DNA from 2 places in the Blautia producta genome. Region 2 is predicted to be linked to the other one. Evidence: riboswitches for the same ligand, from Rfam matches in the RefSeq annotation. Region 2 holds a riboswitch; the other holds the start of a gene.
What was found. A riboswitch is a leader RNA that binds a small molecule or an ion and turns the genes downstream of it on or off. The one in region 2 is predicted to bind FMN.
Positions count from the first base shown of each region.

Region 1 (8,222 bases), 2.4 Mb from region 2:
CCGGTTTCCAATAGAGAGGCTGCACGGCAGATCCTTACCATGTTGATGTATTTGTTCAGGTTATGTCCGCAGCAGCGCTTGAATTCCTTGCTGATGGTGGACGGATGGAGATAAAAGCGCCGGCTCAAAGTCTCCAGTGTAAGCCTTTCCTGGAAATGAAGGTCAATATGATCCTTTATTTCCCTCATGGCTGTATCGGCGGCAGATATCTCCCCCGCTTCTCTTTCCATACGAAGAACTCTGAACAGAAGCACTGCTGTCTGGGTCAGGACACCCCTCTGCATCTGTGCCCGGTAATCCTTTTCTCCCTGCTGTTCCTCTGCCAGATCCTGAAGCAGACCTATCAGTTTAGCAAAAATCTTCGGATCTATATGCTTATAAGATTCGACGAAACGTTCTGCAGGCGGCGTGGAAAATACCTTCTGCAAGTCTTTATCCGGTATCATCCCTCTTAGATATGCAGGTTTTATCGTAAGCCCATATCTCTGATACGGTGGATCCGTGATCACGCTTCTGTGGAATTCCATAGCCCCAATGACAAGAATATCATATGGCTCCACATGATATTTCTTTCCCGCTATGTAATAATCCGCCTCCCCTGATTCCACAAAAAGAATTTCGCTTGTGTTGTGGATATGAGACATTGTGAGCCTGTCATAACCACATGTTCTCGAGATATTATAACAGTCCTCACAGATAGCCCGAAAATGTTCCGTCTCCTCATAATCATTTACCTTGATCTGCATCGCTGCACCTCCGGCTGTTTTTATTATTTACTATTTGTAACAGTTCACCGCTCACCGCTTTTATAGCTGTCGCTGCTTTTATAGCTGTCGCTGCTTTTATAGCTGCCGCTGCTTTTACGCTTCAGTATATCTCTTTTTTGATTTTTTGAAAATATCTGACAAAAAAATGGTGATTTTTCACCAAATAATAATCACTATTGATTCACCAAAAATGTTATATATTATAATGTAATATTTACTGCTGCACAGACTGCGAAACACACTCTTAAGTGTGCTTTTAGCAGCAGCTTAAAAAATGCACCTGTCAAACATTAAAAATCATAGCATCACCTAACAGTCCGGCAGGGCATTAAAAATACGGAGGTCATCATGAAAGAAATCACAATTCGGGATATTAAAACCTTTATCACAGCGCCGCAGAATATCAATCTGGTAGTTGTCAAAGTGGAAACCTCAGAACCGGAATTATACGGTATCGGCTGTGCCACATTCACCTGGAGATGTAAAACAGTTGTCACTGCTGTGGAAGAATATTTAAAACCCATGCTGCTTGGCAAGTCGGTCCACAATATTGAAGACATCTGGCAGTCCATGATGGGCAGTTCCTACTGGCGCGGCGGTCCGGTACTCAACAATGCACTCTCCGGTGTTGACGAGGCACTCTGGGACATAAAAGGCAAGCTTGCCAACATGCCCCTCTACAGTCTGTTCGGCGGCAAGTGCCGGGAGGGAATCGCTGTATACCGCCATGCGGACGGAACCACCATGGAACAGGTGGAGGATAAGATCCATGAATATATGGAACAGGGCTACCGTTACATCCGATGCCATCTGGGTCTGTACGGAGGCAATGCAGGCGGCAGTATGCAGACCATAACCCGGCCTGAAAATGCCCCGTCAGGTGCTTATTACCATCCAAAACTTTATATGCAGAGCGTTGTAAAAATGTTTGAACAGATCAGAAAAGACTTCGGATGGGACCTGGAAATCATGCATGATGTACATGAAAGGCTGCCTCTGGCAGATACTCTATGCCTTGCCAAAGATCTGGAACCCTACAAATTATTTTTCCTGGAGGACGCGCTTCCGCCCGAACAGGCCGATTATTTTAAGATCATACGGGAACAGACCACTATCCCTCTGGCAATGGGAGAGCTTTTCACCAATCCTGTGGAGTGGAAGACTCTTGTACAAAACCAGTGGATCGACTTTATACGTGTTCATGTCAGTGATATCGGAGGTCTTACTCCGGCCAAAAAGCTGGCGCATTTCTGCGAAGCCTATGGTGTGCGCACTGCCTGGCACGGGCCTAACGACCTGTCACCTGTGGGAATGACTGCACAGATGCATCTGGATCTGGCATGTACAAACTTCGGCATCCAGGAGTTCAGTGGTTTTAACGAGGCTGAAAAAGCAATTTTCCCCGGATGTCCGGAAGTCATAAACGGGTATGCCTGCTTAAGTGACCGTCCCGGGATCGGAATTGATTTTGATGAGAAGGAAGCGGCTAAATTCCCTTATACAGACATGGACTTTGGCTGGCTTTTCTCACGCCTGCCGGACGGTACTGCTGTCCGCCCGTAAAGTATATCTCAAAAGCAGTTATGGGTATCACAAAGTCCGGTACTTTATGATACCCATAAGGCAGTGGCTCAGTAACTTAATAGTTACCTTTAATCTTTATTTCTTATCGTATGGTTTCACCTCTACAGACTTTTTATCAAAGTCAATAAAAAGCTGATACGCATATCCGTCTTCACTTGTATCCCAGATCTCCACATATCTCGGTGACACTTCTATAAGGATTTCTGTATCCTCGTGGCTGTATTTGTTGTAGCTCTCCCACAGATATTTTTTGTATCCCTCTTCAAATCTTCTTCCTGGTTCTTCCACAACAAGTCCTTTGTTCAAGGCTGTTCCCTCTACCTGGACGCCGCTCCAGCACAGAGCTACATTGGGATTTTCCAGAAGCTGTTTCGTCTTTCTGAAATTCTTATCTGTTTTAAAATAGATCTTATCATCGTAAAAAAGGCAGCTCACATTCCTCACCATAACATAGTCGTCGAGGCTGGACGCCAGTGCCATGATCTTACTGTTTCCCAGCATTTCAAACATACGTCCTACAGCGTCCTCATAGCTGATAGATTTGTCCATTGTAAATTTCATTTTTGTTTATCCCCCTTTATTTTTCTACAATACTCCTGATCACCCTGCTCAATCTTTTGTACAACAGAAATGTCAAAACTGACGTCACTCCATACTTGATCAGATTGAAGGGCAGGATTCCTAAAACTGCCATGGAAAAGGCATTTTTCATAGCCGGATTCACAGCACTGCACATGGATATGATCTCATCCATAGTCATGCCAAACAGACGCACATAAAACGGAATGATCAGGTACAGATTTGTAAAAATTGCCACAATTCCCACCAGTACCGTGCTGACACCCATGCCGGCTAATGCCGTCTTCTTTGTCTTATGCCTGTGATAGATCAGCAGCGCCGGCATAACATAGCAGAAGCTCAGGATAAAATTCTGCAGCTCGCCGGTTCCCAGAGAAAAGCTGCCCTGCATGACAAGCTGCAGCAGTATCTTTACCACAATGATCATGAGTGCCGCACCCGGGCCGAACATAAACCCGCCCAGCATCTCCATCAATCCCGACAAGTCAAAGGACATAAAGGGCGGCATAAAAGGAAGCGGAAATCTGAAAAGCATGAGAACAGCGCTCACTGCCCCCATAAGGCCGATAAATGCTGTCTTCTTCACCCGCATTTTCGTACCGGTTACGGCCCTCATTCCATGGTCAAAAGCTGCATTGGTTGTTTCGTTTGTCTGGTCCATTGTCGTATCCTCCTTCAAAAAAATGAGCCCGGGACATAAGATATGCTCCGGGCGTAGTTTCACAGAAAATGTCTTTTCTCATCCGGACTATACCGTCGGTGCTGGAATTCCCCTTTTTCGATCAAGGAGTCACCAGCTCAGCCGCCAAAGCGGGTCATGGACTATACCATCGGTAGGGACTTGCACCCTGCCACAAAGACTTCAATATTCATTTTTTGAAATCAGAAATGTAGTAAACATCGTCTGTTGTCTTTGATTATATACCATACTTTTCCATATGTAAACAAAAATATGAGATTGCCTCAACGTGCATGATCCAATGCCTTGAAAAGAGCATCCAGATCAACCCTTCCGTACTGTCTTTAGTGTCACCTCAACAGCTTCAAATTTTTAACAAGCTGAAATTCAGCGTTCACTCATATATCCTTTTATTTCATCAGCAGTTAATTTCCGTACTTCTGTATGTGGATATTCTTTATATTCTCCAACTGTAAAGACCGGGGATATTTGTCTGCATTTCTTATCTTTATTTTTTTTCAGGAAAATATGCAACTCCTCATCATCCGCAAATATTTTATAGGATACTCTGCCTTTGCTATTTTCTATTTCATAAATACCACACGGCTTTTTTGTTGTATAGTCAGCCGTTCGTAAATAGAGTTTTGCAATTTCTAACGACCTGAACGGAAAATTCCACCTTTGTAATCCTCTATTTTTATCATGTTCAATACAAATGCAGCGGCCACAGGTTCCACATATATACTGCGTGTGGTTTTCTAAACAGTCCAAGGGATTTAATAATGGAGTAGCTCTATTTTCATCAGAGTAACATTCTTCACACATTTTACTTTTCGCTCCTTTTCAAGCTCAAATTTGTTCACCTTAAAAGCCGGAATTTATAACATTGAAATCATAGGATTTCATGATCTATTCCGACCAGCTTTGTATCTCAATAATATTTCCTTCACAATCAGCCGCATATACAAAGACCGCCTTCATATTCTGCCTTTACCAGTTCTCCAATCTGTTTACCGCCTTTTTCAAGCAATAGCAGCAATGTCTTTTCAACATCGTCTACTTCAAATGCAAGATGCGCTATCCCACATTTGTTCAAGGCCTGCAGGAATTTTCTCTATATTTCCGGTATGATCCCCCTCCTCCCAAGGATGACTCGCTTACTTCTGCCTTTTTAAATCCTGCGCTGCCACTTCCACGGCTTTTGGGAAATCACGATTCTTCTCCCGGTACTTCTCCCCTGTAAAACACACAAAACTTTATTGTATTACAGCGCTGCCTGCTCTGCTTAACCTCTATACTAAATATACCATAATCTCTTTCTGTCAGGCAATGGCAGCTCTGAAAGAATTCCGGAAAGTTTAACTTCGGTTACTGTCCGCAGGCCGCTGTGCCGGAAGACGTTTTGCGCAGGAAAACACTTACTGCCGGATTTCAGTAAAACCGGTACTGCCAAAAAAAGGCCGCTGACTGTACTTTAAAAAAAACCACACTTTAAGCAAAATATTTTTTACGTATGCGCATTTATCCCCATAAGTATAAGCTTTTGTAAGCCATTCTCCTTTTCCTGCAACGGTATATCTTACGATAAAAAGCACACATTTTACCAAAATAAAGATACCGAAAAGAAAACATTCCCTGCTATAATATAACAATAAATGATCAGTGGATCTCTGTCATCCGCATGATTGTAACCGGCAAAAGAAAAGATCAAGGAGGACACATTATGACAAAGTATACCCTTCACCCCATTCACATTGACCCGGAAAAGACCTGGCTCATGGACTTTGACGAATACTACGGTGGAAAAAAGACTTATTCCAAATACCTGATCGAACCATACGGGCCTTACCAGCACAACGAATTGCTGGACACGGTTTACGTGGATCCCAACCATGAGATGTGTTATCATGAACATACCCGCGGTGTAGAAACCTTTCTTGTGGACGGCGGTTCTGTACTGACCGAGATCTGCGGCAAAAAAGCTGTTTGCACCAAAGGCGACATTGTCCATCTGGCAGCCTATACCCCACACAAATTCACCTGGATCGACGCGGGAACCATATGGCGGGAGCTGTTCCAGGAAACCCAGATGGGCGAAGATTGTATTGCCAACCTGCGTTTTAAAGAATATAATAAAACTGAATTCGACATGGCAAAAGACGGCCAGAGCACTGACAGTCTCTACTATACTTATACCCCTGTCACAGAGACAGTTCCCAAAGAGCAGATTTATCAGATTCGTCCCTACAACAGTGGTCTGTGTATCTATAAATTTGAGGGATGCGAACTGCGGCAGAAGGTTGCACGCTGGGAGACAAAGGGACACAAAGAAATCTGGCAGCTCTGTATGGAGCCTGGTTTCCAGTTAAGCTGGAGTGCCCAAAATCCCTTCTACAGTCTTTTCATTGTTCAGGAAGGTTCTGTGGAGGTACGCATAGACGGCATGGAGCCGTTTACTGCCAAGGAGCGTGACGTGCTGCATATTCCCACCCACCTCTCAGGCGAGATCACAGCCCCTGACAAAGCCGTACTCTTTGATTATAACTGTGAAGGTTTCGGGCTTCGGGCCATTGAAGAGCTGTACGCCCTATACGCGGCTGACCCAAAAAAAGCAGAGACGGAAGCGGAAGCCATTCTTTCCAAACATAAATGTTATGTGCGCGGCCATCTTATAAAATAAGCAGTTGAAAACGGCCGGAACAAGGAAAAGGATTCCTAGGTTCCGGCCGTTTTATCATTTAAGATCCAGAGGACAAAAGGGAGGCGGCAAACCGATATATGAAAATCTTAGTTTTTGGAAATGCTGACATGAAGCCCGGCTTTATCCGGGCCGGAAACCAACATGGACATCATGTACTGTATACAGACAGGCTTCCATCTGTGGATGAAACTCTGAGCTTTTCTCCGGTTGCGGTGATCCTGATGATCCAAAGGCCGGCATCCCGCATTCAGGACTGCCTGGCTGCCATCTATCATGCATGTACTGCGCGCCTTTTTCTGTTGTTTGAACTCCACGAGAACGGTGTCTGCTGCTTTGTAGAAACCACACAGCGGGACAACAGGCTCCATGATTTTTTCCTCACCGCAGCCGAAGGAAAACATGTGGTGTCACTGCAATATCCCCATCAGAGCTGGAAGAATCGTTTTCCGGACGCCTTCCGTCATTTGGAGCGAAGGGAAGCCATGAAAATGATGCTGTACGGTGTTACCGAGGAAGAATTTGAAAGCTCCAGAAAACAATATGATCTGCACATTCATTCATCGGATTTTTATCTGTTTATGTGGGAGCTTGACAAAACCGCACTGGTGGATTACCCGGTAAACAAATCGATCCATTATTTCCTTCATGCACTGCGTCTGGAGGATTTCCTGCTGATACTGGAAGAAAACCAGGGAGGAGAAATCATCTTTTCAGATATCTCCTTTGCCTATATCCTTGTGAATGCTTCCCGCCCTTCCTGCGCCCGTACAAGGCGGCAGCAGGCAGACCATCTGGCACTGGAATTTTCAAAAGCCGCCGGACAAATCTCCTCCAACTGTTTTATCAGTGACCTGCTGCAGGGACCGGAGGATATCAGCCGGGGACATCAGGATTTTAAAAGGACCTGTGCCTACCGTTTTTTCTGCCGGGAGGCAGTCGCCATCTCCAATGATTATATCAAGACCCATCAGCGCTGGTTCAGCAGAGATGAGATCCAGAACACCATTGACGCCATTGAACATTATCTCAGTTTTGATATCAGCAATGAGGAGCTTCCTAAACTGATCCGGCATCTTTATCTCAAGATCGTCAAACCCAGTATGAGTTATAAGCTGTATTATCTGGTAAGCGAATCCATTCTGAAGTCCCTGAAAGACGAACTGTCTGTCAAACTGCTGATGGAGACCATTGACAGCCCCTGGCTTGTACTGACCACACAATTAGGCACCATAGAGGAAAGCTATGCCCGCGTGCTGGACTGTATCAACACCCTGGCAAAACAGCAGGTAAAGACACATAATATCAGCAACAGGGTGGTCCGCCAGGTTCTCCGGCATATAGAAGAACACTATACGCAGCCCCTGTCTGTAAGCGATATTGCCAAACGCCTCAACGTAAGCCCGTCCTATCTGAGCCAGTGTTTTAAGGCAGAAACAGGTGTCAGTATAAAACACTATCTGACTATGCGCCGCATGCAGCAGGCAAAGCAGCTTCTGCTCACCACCGATGAGTCTGTCAGTTCCATTGCCATAGCTGTCGGATATGATGACTATCGTCAGTTTTCTAAAATGTTCAAAGTCTATACCGGCGTGACGCCTGTACAATGCAGGAAAGGGGTAATGTGACAACTGCCCCTTACCTGTCATCTCCTATTAAAAACCATCCGCCTTCTGTGAAATACCCTTCATTTGCCAGTCTGACAGGTTCTATTTTCTCTGTTCCGGGCAGTCCGAACATGATATAAATATCAAGCTCTTCTGTCTTCTCATCCTTTCCAAAGCGGCCATCCGGCACAAAATCCACGTAAAATTCCCCTTTGTCTTTGGCGTCTGCTGAAAAAGAAAGAGGAAGTATCTGTTGGGAATCTTCTGACTGAATCTTCAGAAAAGCCTCCATATCAGAGGGAATATAA
Region 1 covers NZ_CP136422.1:2,779,606-2,787,827, reverse strand. Annotated here, with positions in the region: gene BLCOC_RS12315 (AraC family transcriptional regulator) at 1-746, opposite strand, end outside; gene BLCOC_RS12310 (enolase C-terminal domain-like protein) at 1,116-2,330, shown strand; gene BLCOC_RS12305 (pyridoxamine 5'-phosphate oxidase family protein) at 2,427-2,912, opposite strand; gene BLCOC_RS12300 (ECF transporter S component) at 2,929-3,591, opposite strand; FMN riboswitch at 3,658-3,795, opposite strand; gene BLCOC_RS12295 (hypothetical protein) at 3,997-4,434, opposite strand; gene BLCOC_RS12290 (hypothetical protein) at 5,333-6,289, shown strand; gene BLCOC_RS12285 (AraC family transcriptional regulator) at 6,388-7,935, shown strand; gene BLCOC_RS12280 (DUF4832 domain-containing protein) at 7,946-8,222, opposite strand, start outside.
Region 1: linked by a shared signal. The riboswitch ahead of BLCOC_RS12300 (ECF transporter S component) and the one ahead of BLCOC_RS23365 (ECF transporter S component) in region 2 are both predicted to bind FMN.

Region 2 (8,222 bases):
ACAGTTTCTTTTATAGAAAATCTATGATCCCGGATGAAAAGGGAAGAGATATTTTTTAATGAATAGATTCCCCTGCCTGATAACAGCAATGTTTCAGGCAGGGGAATTTGCGTTGTGAGTTATGTATCATGAGTTATGTATAATGAGTCATACACAATGAGTAATACATAATAAGTAATACCTATTATGTATTATATAATTGCTGTTACACGATGAATAATAAATAATAATAAGTTCCTGATGAAACATTATTTTTATTATGGTACAATATTGTTATCAAGATTAAAGAATATAGTGTAAGGAAATATGGTATAAAGTAATATTCAGGTATTGAGCAGTTAGAGCGGTACCATAAAAGGAATAATAGCAGGAGGATAAAATGCTTACATCATTAATTATAGGTATAGTTTCCGGCTGGATAGCCGGCAGAATTATGGACGTAAAAAAGGGAGGATTCATTAAAACCATTGCCACGGGAATCGTCGGCTCCTTTGTGGGCAGCGCCGTTATTTCAATCGTTGGATTTCATGCAAATGGCTTTCTGGCTAATATTATAGTGTCTGTTTTTGGCGCATGTATTTTCTTGTTTGTTGCGAAGAAAATTTTTAAATAATAGGAAGTGCTGCTGAGCGGCAGGTCTGTGTCAAATGACCATATCTGCCAACAATTAATATATATAATTAAATGGAATGCTGCAAAATCCGATGCGGTTTTTAAAGCGCTGCACTGATTTTTGCAATAAAGCACAGCGCCTGGTAAATTGTTAAATATGAAGTCAGGGGGGGACATGGTGAAAAAAATAAAAGGTTATATTTTATTGTTTCTGACTGCAAGTATGTTATCCGGCTGTGCGTATACTGATTGGCCTATTCAAATAAAGACTACATCATTTGAAACATCAGAAATAAAGCAAAAAGATAATATTATTATATCTAAAGGCAAAGTGAAAGTACATGACTCTTATGGTGTTTTGCTGGCAGTTGAAGTCAGTGAAGATACGCCGGGAAAGTTGAATATTGTTTACAGCAAAGATAAAAATAAGCTAGAAATATTTCAAGATTGGAGAAAATTCCTACTGTTGAAAGAAGATGCTGTAAGTGACGAGGATTCCGGTGATATTACAATTGAGTTGTCAAAAGGTCTGAATGAATTTGTGATTTCTGGCTCGGATTGTACTTGTGAATATGCAGTCAGTCTAAGTATTCCGGCCAAAGATAGATTGGTAAGCTATGATGGCGCATATATAATGCCTCATGAATAGAATCTAATAACCGCCCTATTATAGTGGTGCGATATCTATTGGTGTAAAAATGCTTTACAAAAATAACAGTATATATAGAATATATTTTGACAATAAGAGAAGGCGTTGTTATGAAAAAGAAAAATAGAATATTAATTGCTGTATTGTGCCTTCTAGCTGTCGGTGGGGGGATTTTGTTCTATAATAAGAATGCCGATGTTGGCCAAAATTTTGATGAAACAAAGGCATTTGAAAAGCTTACAAAAAAGAATCCATATCTAAAGAATGACAAACGAAAGACTGCAGGTGAGGATATATATGCAAAGGGTGAACATATTGTTATTACAGATGAGGAATTGGAATGGCAGACTGAGGTTTTCAAGCTGACAAGTTCTAACGTTCCGGAAGGGGATGTGTTTGATTTTATCTGTAAATTTAAAACATTATATTATGTTGCAGCCCAAAATGGTTTTTTAGTCTCAGATGAAGAACTGGACAGAGCAATAGCATTTAATATAGAAACTTATGAGCTGATGAAGAAGGAAGGAGAAGTTGATGCCCTTTATGAATCCTACGGCGGTGCACAAAATTATGAAGATGCCATGAGGGAAGTAACCCGGAAAAGTATGACCATTGAAAAATATATGAGCAGCTTAAAAGAAGAATTTGCGGGGGATTTTACCGAGGAACAAATTGCTTTGGGTGCGCTGGAGGAAAAATGGGCATATAAAAGGACAGATATAGAGAAATCCTTGGTAGAAGAAGAAAATATCCAAAAGCAATGAGGTATTTTAGCAATGTCTGGCTTCAAAACTCAGGAGGTAAAAGAATGAAGTGGAAAGTAAAAAGAGCCACTTGCAAAACAAGCAGCTCTAGTATATAATTTACTTAGAAAGGTTATCGGAATTGAATTTCCGATTGCCCTCAGTTAATAATGACTATGAAGAATAGCATCCAAACTTTAGGCGGTGGGGATGCTATTTCTTTTTATTAATATGATTGTCTATGTAAGACAGAGCCGCAAATACTACCAGCAAAAGCGTTAGCACTTCTATGGTATTCATGGGTATCACCCTCTCTTAAGTGATGTCGTTATATTAGCCTCAAATGATAAGCATTCATATGATGAAGTTTATGAAACATATTAAGAAAAGGGGAAAATTATGAAAAATAAAATCTTATTGACAGGAGTAATTGTTTGTTTTCTTCTATCTGGATGTGGTAAGCAAACAAAATCGGATAGCATTAAAGTTACTACACTAGAGGGCTCATATTCTATTGATGTTGATTCTTATTCTGAACTGGCTGGTGACGCGGATTATGTTATAATTGGTAAGATAATAGATGAATTAACTACCAATTACAAATGGCCTGTAATATTAGAAAATGAAGATGGGACAGAACGAGAGGATACAATACCATATACAGATTATAGTGTTGAGGTATTAAACAATTTAAAAGGAGAACTAACACAGGAATCACCGATAACAATAACAAAAGTAGGTGGGGTAACGAAAAATGGAGATATGTATATACTTTATGAGAATGACATCCTTCCTTCTATTGGTGGCTCATATGTTTTTTATATTTACGCTCAAGATGATGGGAGCAACTTAGTATCTGGCCCGAACTCGACCATTCCGATAGAGAATGTGAGTCAGACAAAGGCTACAACAAGATTTATCCAAGAAGAAAACCAAGATCATGAAAGTATATTAGAGCAGGTAATAGATGGGGTTGACAACCCAATTATAACCCAGAGAAATAGGTCAATCTCAAATGATGATATTTCTACCTCAAACTAATATATTTATATACAATATCCACAAAAACCCTTGAAAAATATAGTCAAATGCGCTATAATTTCTATTAGAATAAAAAGAAATTCTTCGGGGCAGGGTGCAACTCCCTACCGGCGGTATAGTCCGCGACCCATGTAAATGGCTGAACCGGTGTGATTCCGGTACCGACAGTTAAAGTCTGGATGAGAGAAGAAAATGTATGTCATAATGCAGATTTCATCCATGCCCTGATTATCAGGGCATTTTTTCGTAGTTTCATTTTTGCGGTTTCAGGAATGGTTTCAGAATTTTCCTGTGATACTGCCAGGAAGACGCTGCGTGCTTATGACAGAAAAAGAAGAATTTCCTTTTATGAAACCATCATAAAAAGGAGAGAATGAAAATGAGTAATGAAGCAATTGTAAACAAAAGGCCTGCGGGCGCACAGAACCGTTCTAAGATCAGGACACTGGCACAGGTAGCCATGCTTGGAGCAGTGGCCACAGTATTGATGATGATTGAATTTCCCATCCCGGTGATCGCACCGCCCTTCTACCAGATGGACTTCTCCGAAGTGCCTGTACTGGTCGGCGCGTTTGCCATGGGGCCGGCAGCGGGTATTATGATCGAGCTTTTAAAGGTACTGTTGTATGCAGTCATCCACGGTTCTGCCACAGCGGGTGTGGGAGAGATCGCCAATTTCCTGATAGGATGCTCCTTCATTGTCCCGGCAGCATTTTTCTATAAATACCGCAGGAACAAAATGTATGCTGTGATCGGTATGGTCATAGGAACCATCACAATGGCTGTTGTGGGTTGTGTTGTGAACGCATTTATCCTGCTTCCCGCATATGGGGCAGCATTTGGAATGCCGGTGAGCGCGTTTATCCAGATGGGAACATCGATCCATCCCGCTATCAATAACCTGTTTACCTTTGTGGTGCTGGCAGTGGCACCCTTTAATCTGGTGAAGGGATGTATCATCTCTGCCGTCACACTGCTTATTTATAAAAGAATCAGAGTATTACTGCGAGGAGAATAATAATGCCGGAGATAAAAAAAGTGACGCCGCTTACAGAGAACCCACATGTGAATCTCTACCATTTAGATGTGGAGAGCAAGACAGGAAGAAAAGGCCATTACTACGTGGCGTCACGGGCAAAGACCGAAAATGACCTGAAGATAAAAACAAGAAAAAACACCCCCGACGGAGTCATTATCTACAGCCTTTACGGGGAGAAGAAAGACAGGGTCGTATTGGTGCGTCAGTACCGGTACGCCATCGACAGCTATATCTATGAATTTCCGGCAGGCTTGGTAGAGCCAGGTGAAGATTATAAAGAGGCCGGAATCAGGGAAATGAAAGAGGAAACAGGTCTAACTCTGTCGCCGCTCCAGGTGGATCCGGCATATGAAAAGCCGTATTTCACCACCATTGGGATGACAGATGAGTCCTGCGCCAGTGTATATGGCTACGCTTCCGGTCAGGCGTCCCGAGATGGACTGGAGGACTCAGAGGAGCTTGAGATTGTACTGGCAGACAGGGAAGAAGTCAGGAGAATACTGCGGGAAGAGAATGTGGCGATCATGACAGCATATATGCTGATGCACTTTCTTCATGATGATGAGCCATTTGCTTTTCTGAAGGAAATATAACAATTGCCAGGTTATAGATTCTGTCATTTTTATATGCCGGCATTCTGAACCCCCAACACAGACATAATTACTGATCAGATATAGTTCGCAAATTTTTCATAAAAAATTAACGGGATAGGCATTGTATCCCATGCGGATGAAAGAGTATACTTAAAGCAGCCGGTGCAGGAAAATCTGCCCCGGCTGTTGTCAGATTGCATTGATGGCAGTCAAAACAGGCAGGCATGGGAGATATTTATATATGAAGAAGTGGAAAAAGTATGTAAAGGGTACTCTAGCGGCATTGTTTACAGTTTTGGGCGTTGTTCTGGCCATTTTTTTGGGAATCAGATTCCTCAGGTTTTTTATGCCTTTTGTCATTGGGTGGATCATTGCCATGATCGCAAGCCCTCTGGTGAGAATGGTTGAAAAGAGGATGAAAATAGCCAGAAAGCACACATCTATGCTGATCATTATAGCAGTTCTAGCTGCCATAATCGCGGCAGGATATTTTATAGGGGCAAAAGCAGTGGAAGAGACCAGCGCACTGATCGATCAGGCGCCGGATATATACAGCGGATTCCGGGAGGATTTCCAGGAGGTTGAGCACAATCTGAATAAGTTCATGAAACAGCTTCCGGAAAATGTACAGACTTCTATCAATAATGTACAGGATGACCTAGGAGAACGGATAGGAAAACTGGTGGGAAATATCAGTGAGTGGACAGTGGGTTATGCGGGAGACATGGCAAAGCATCTTCCCAATGTGCTGATCTCTATTATTTTTACAATATTATCTGCATATTTTTTCATTGCGGACCGGGATGGAATCCTGGAGTTTGGGCGGAATAACACACCGCAGATCATCCAGGAAAAATGGAAGCTGCTCTCAGACAGCTTTAAAAAGGTATTCGGCGGTTATTTTAAGGCACAGTTCAAGATCATGGCTATTATCTGGGCGATACTTTGTGTGGGGCTGTTGTTTCTGCAAGTGAGTTTTGCCGTTTTGGTTGCATTTCTTATTTCCTTTTTGGATATGCTTCCGTTTTTCGGGACCGGGACAGCCCTTATTCCGTGGGCCATCTTTAAACTTCTGTCCGGCGATACAAAGTTTGCAGTGGGTCTGATCATTCTTTATCTGGTGACGCAGTTGGTCAGAAGGATCATAGAGCCGAAAATGGTGGGAGATTCCATTGGTATGGACCCTCTTCTTACTCTGATCTTTATGTATACAGGATACCGTATCAGCAGTGTTATAGGTATGATACTTGCTGTTCCCATAGGGGCAGTTGTGATCAATTTTTATAAAGCAGGAATGTTTGACAAGCCTCTTCAGTCGGCAAAGGAAGCGCTGGAAGACCTTTTGGAATGGTTTTACCGCACGTCAAGGGACGATGACCAGATAGAGAATAAAGAATAAGGGAACAGGATAAGATAGCATAAAGAGCAAATCATGGTAATGTTTCGGTAAGTATATGCATTTACTGAAGAGTTACAAATCTTTATGCTATCTTAATACATCTTTCATATGACTTTATGCCGTTTTAATATAAAAGAATTTAGAATATGTAGGTACAGGATAACACATCAAGAGAATAAAAAGGGTGGAATACTCTTATGTCAGAAATAAAGAAACATCACTGGACTACAACAAAACTCATTGTATTTGGGTATCTAGCAGTGATCACTACAGGTACGCTTCTGCTGATGCTGCCTGTGTCAAACCGGCAGATGACTGCAGCTCCATTTATGGATGCCTGGTTTACTGCCACATCGGCAACGTGTGTCACCGGACTGGTTCTGCATGACACCTATTCATTCTGGTCTCCGTTTGGCCAGAGCGTTATTTTATTACTGATACAGATTGGCGGCATTGGCTTTATGACCATCGCCATATCAGCGCTTACTATCACAAAAAGAAAGATTGGTTTGTCACAGCGGCTTTTAATGCAGGAGTCCATGGCGGCGCCGCAGGTGGGCGGAATTGTGCGCATGGCAAAGTTTGTGTTCGGCGGAACGGTATTATTCGAGGGAATGGGGGCCATTTTGCTGAGCTTTTATTTTGTCCCGAGACTTGGAGTGGGAAAAGGCATATATTTTTCCGTGTTCCATTCCATCTCTGCCTTCTGTAATGCGGGAATAGATCTGATGGGCTATTTTGAACCTGGATCCTCTCTTATGACTGCTTCTGGAAATGCGCTGGTGAGTATTACCATTATGCTTCTGATCATTGTGGGCGGTCTTGGATTTCTTGTGTGGTCAGACATCAAGATCCATAAATGGCATTATAAGAATTATAAGCTCCACACCAAAGTGGTGCTTATGGCAACCTTCATTTTGATATTCGGAGGGGCTGTTCTCATGTTCTTTTTTGAATTGGGAAAACCTTCCATGGAGGGTAGGAGTCTGGGAGAACAGGTGCTGTGTGCGTTTTTCCAGGCGGTGACTCCAAGGACTGCGGGATTTAACACAGTGGATCTGACAACACTCACAGGATGCAGCAAAATTCTCATGGTGGGCCTGATGTTTGTCGGCGGTTCTCCAGGCTCCACTGCTGGAGGTATTAAGACAACTACAATGTTCATTATGATTTTAAGTATATGGTCAGAGTTCAGGAAACGGAAGGATATTGAGTGCTTCCGCAGAAGAATGGAAGAAAATGCACTGCGCCATGCAAGCTGTGTGACTATGCTCTATGGGCTTCTGATCCTTGTGGGAACCATGCTGATATCATCTGCGGATGGAATTGCCATTCAGGATGCCCTGTTTGAAGCGGCTTCCGCTATCGGAACCGTGGGCCTGTCTCTGGGAATCACTGCGCAGCTTGGAACCATATCGCACATAGTTCTGATCCTGCTCATGTTTATAGGAAGGGTTGGAGGCATTACCATACTCATTGCTTTCGGTACCCGAATTGCCAGTATACCGTCAAAACTGCCTATGGAGAAAGTGTCTGTGGGCTGATGTCTGATAAAGGAGGAAATGTAAAATGAAATCGGTTCTTGTTGTGGGCCTGGGCCGCTTTGGCCGCCATATGGCCGCAAAATTAATAGAAGAGGGAAATGAAGTCCTTGCGGTTGATATAAATGAGGACCGTGTCAATGACGCCCTTGATCTGGTGACAAATGCACAGATCGGGGATACCACCAATGAGCATTTTATTGCCTCACTGGGAGTGGGGAATTTTGATCTGTGTGTGGTTGCCATCGGAGATAATTTCCAAAGCTCCCTTGAGACCACAGCACTTCTCAAAGACTATGGGGCACCTTTTGTCCTGTCAAGAGCGAACAGGGATGTACACGCGAAATTCCTTCTCAGAAATGGAGCGGACAAGGTAGTCTATCCAGAGCGGGAGATGGCAGAGCGTCTGGCTGTTAAATTCGGCACAGACAATATTTTTGATTACATTGAACTCACCCCGGATTATTCTATCTATGAAATTCCGGTGCCGGCCCCATGGGTTGGCAAATCCATTGTGGAAAAAGGTGTGCGGAATAAGTATCATATCAGTATCCTAGCTGTCAAGGAGCAGGAGGAGATCTATCCCCTGCCACGTCCGGAGTATA
Region 2 covers NZ_CP136422.1:5,184,172-5,192,393, reverse strand. Annotated here, with positions in the region: gene BLCOC_RS23390 (alpha-glucuronidase family glycosyl hydrolase) at 1-59, shown strand, start outside; gene BLCOC_RS23385 (GlsB/YeaQ/YmgE family stress response membrane protein) at 380-613, shown strand; gene BLCOC_RS23380 (hypothetical protein) at 788-1,261, shown strand; gene BLCOC_RS23375 (hypothetical protein) at 1,372-2,025, shown strand; gene BLCOC_RS23370 (cell surface protein) at 2,404-3,045, shown strand; FMN riboswitch at 3,122-3,240, shown strand; gene BLCOC_RS23365 (ECF transporter S component) at 3,425-4,063, shown strand; gene BLCOC_RS23360 (NUDIX hydrolase) at 4,066-4,677, shown strand; gene ytvI (sporulation integral membrane protein YtvI) at 4,919-6,076, shown strand; gene BLCOC_RS23350 (TrkH family potassium uptake protein) at 6,274-7,620, shown strand; gene BLCOC_RS23345 (potassium channel family protein) at 7,646-8,222, shown strand, end outside.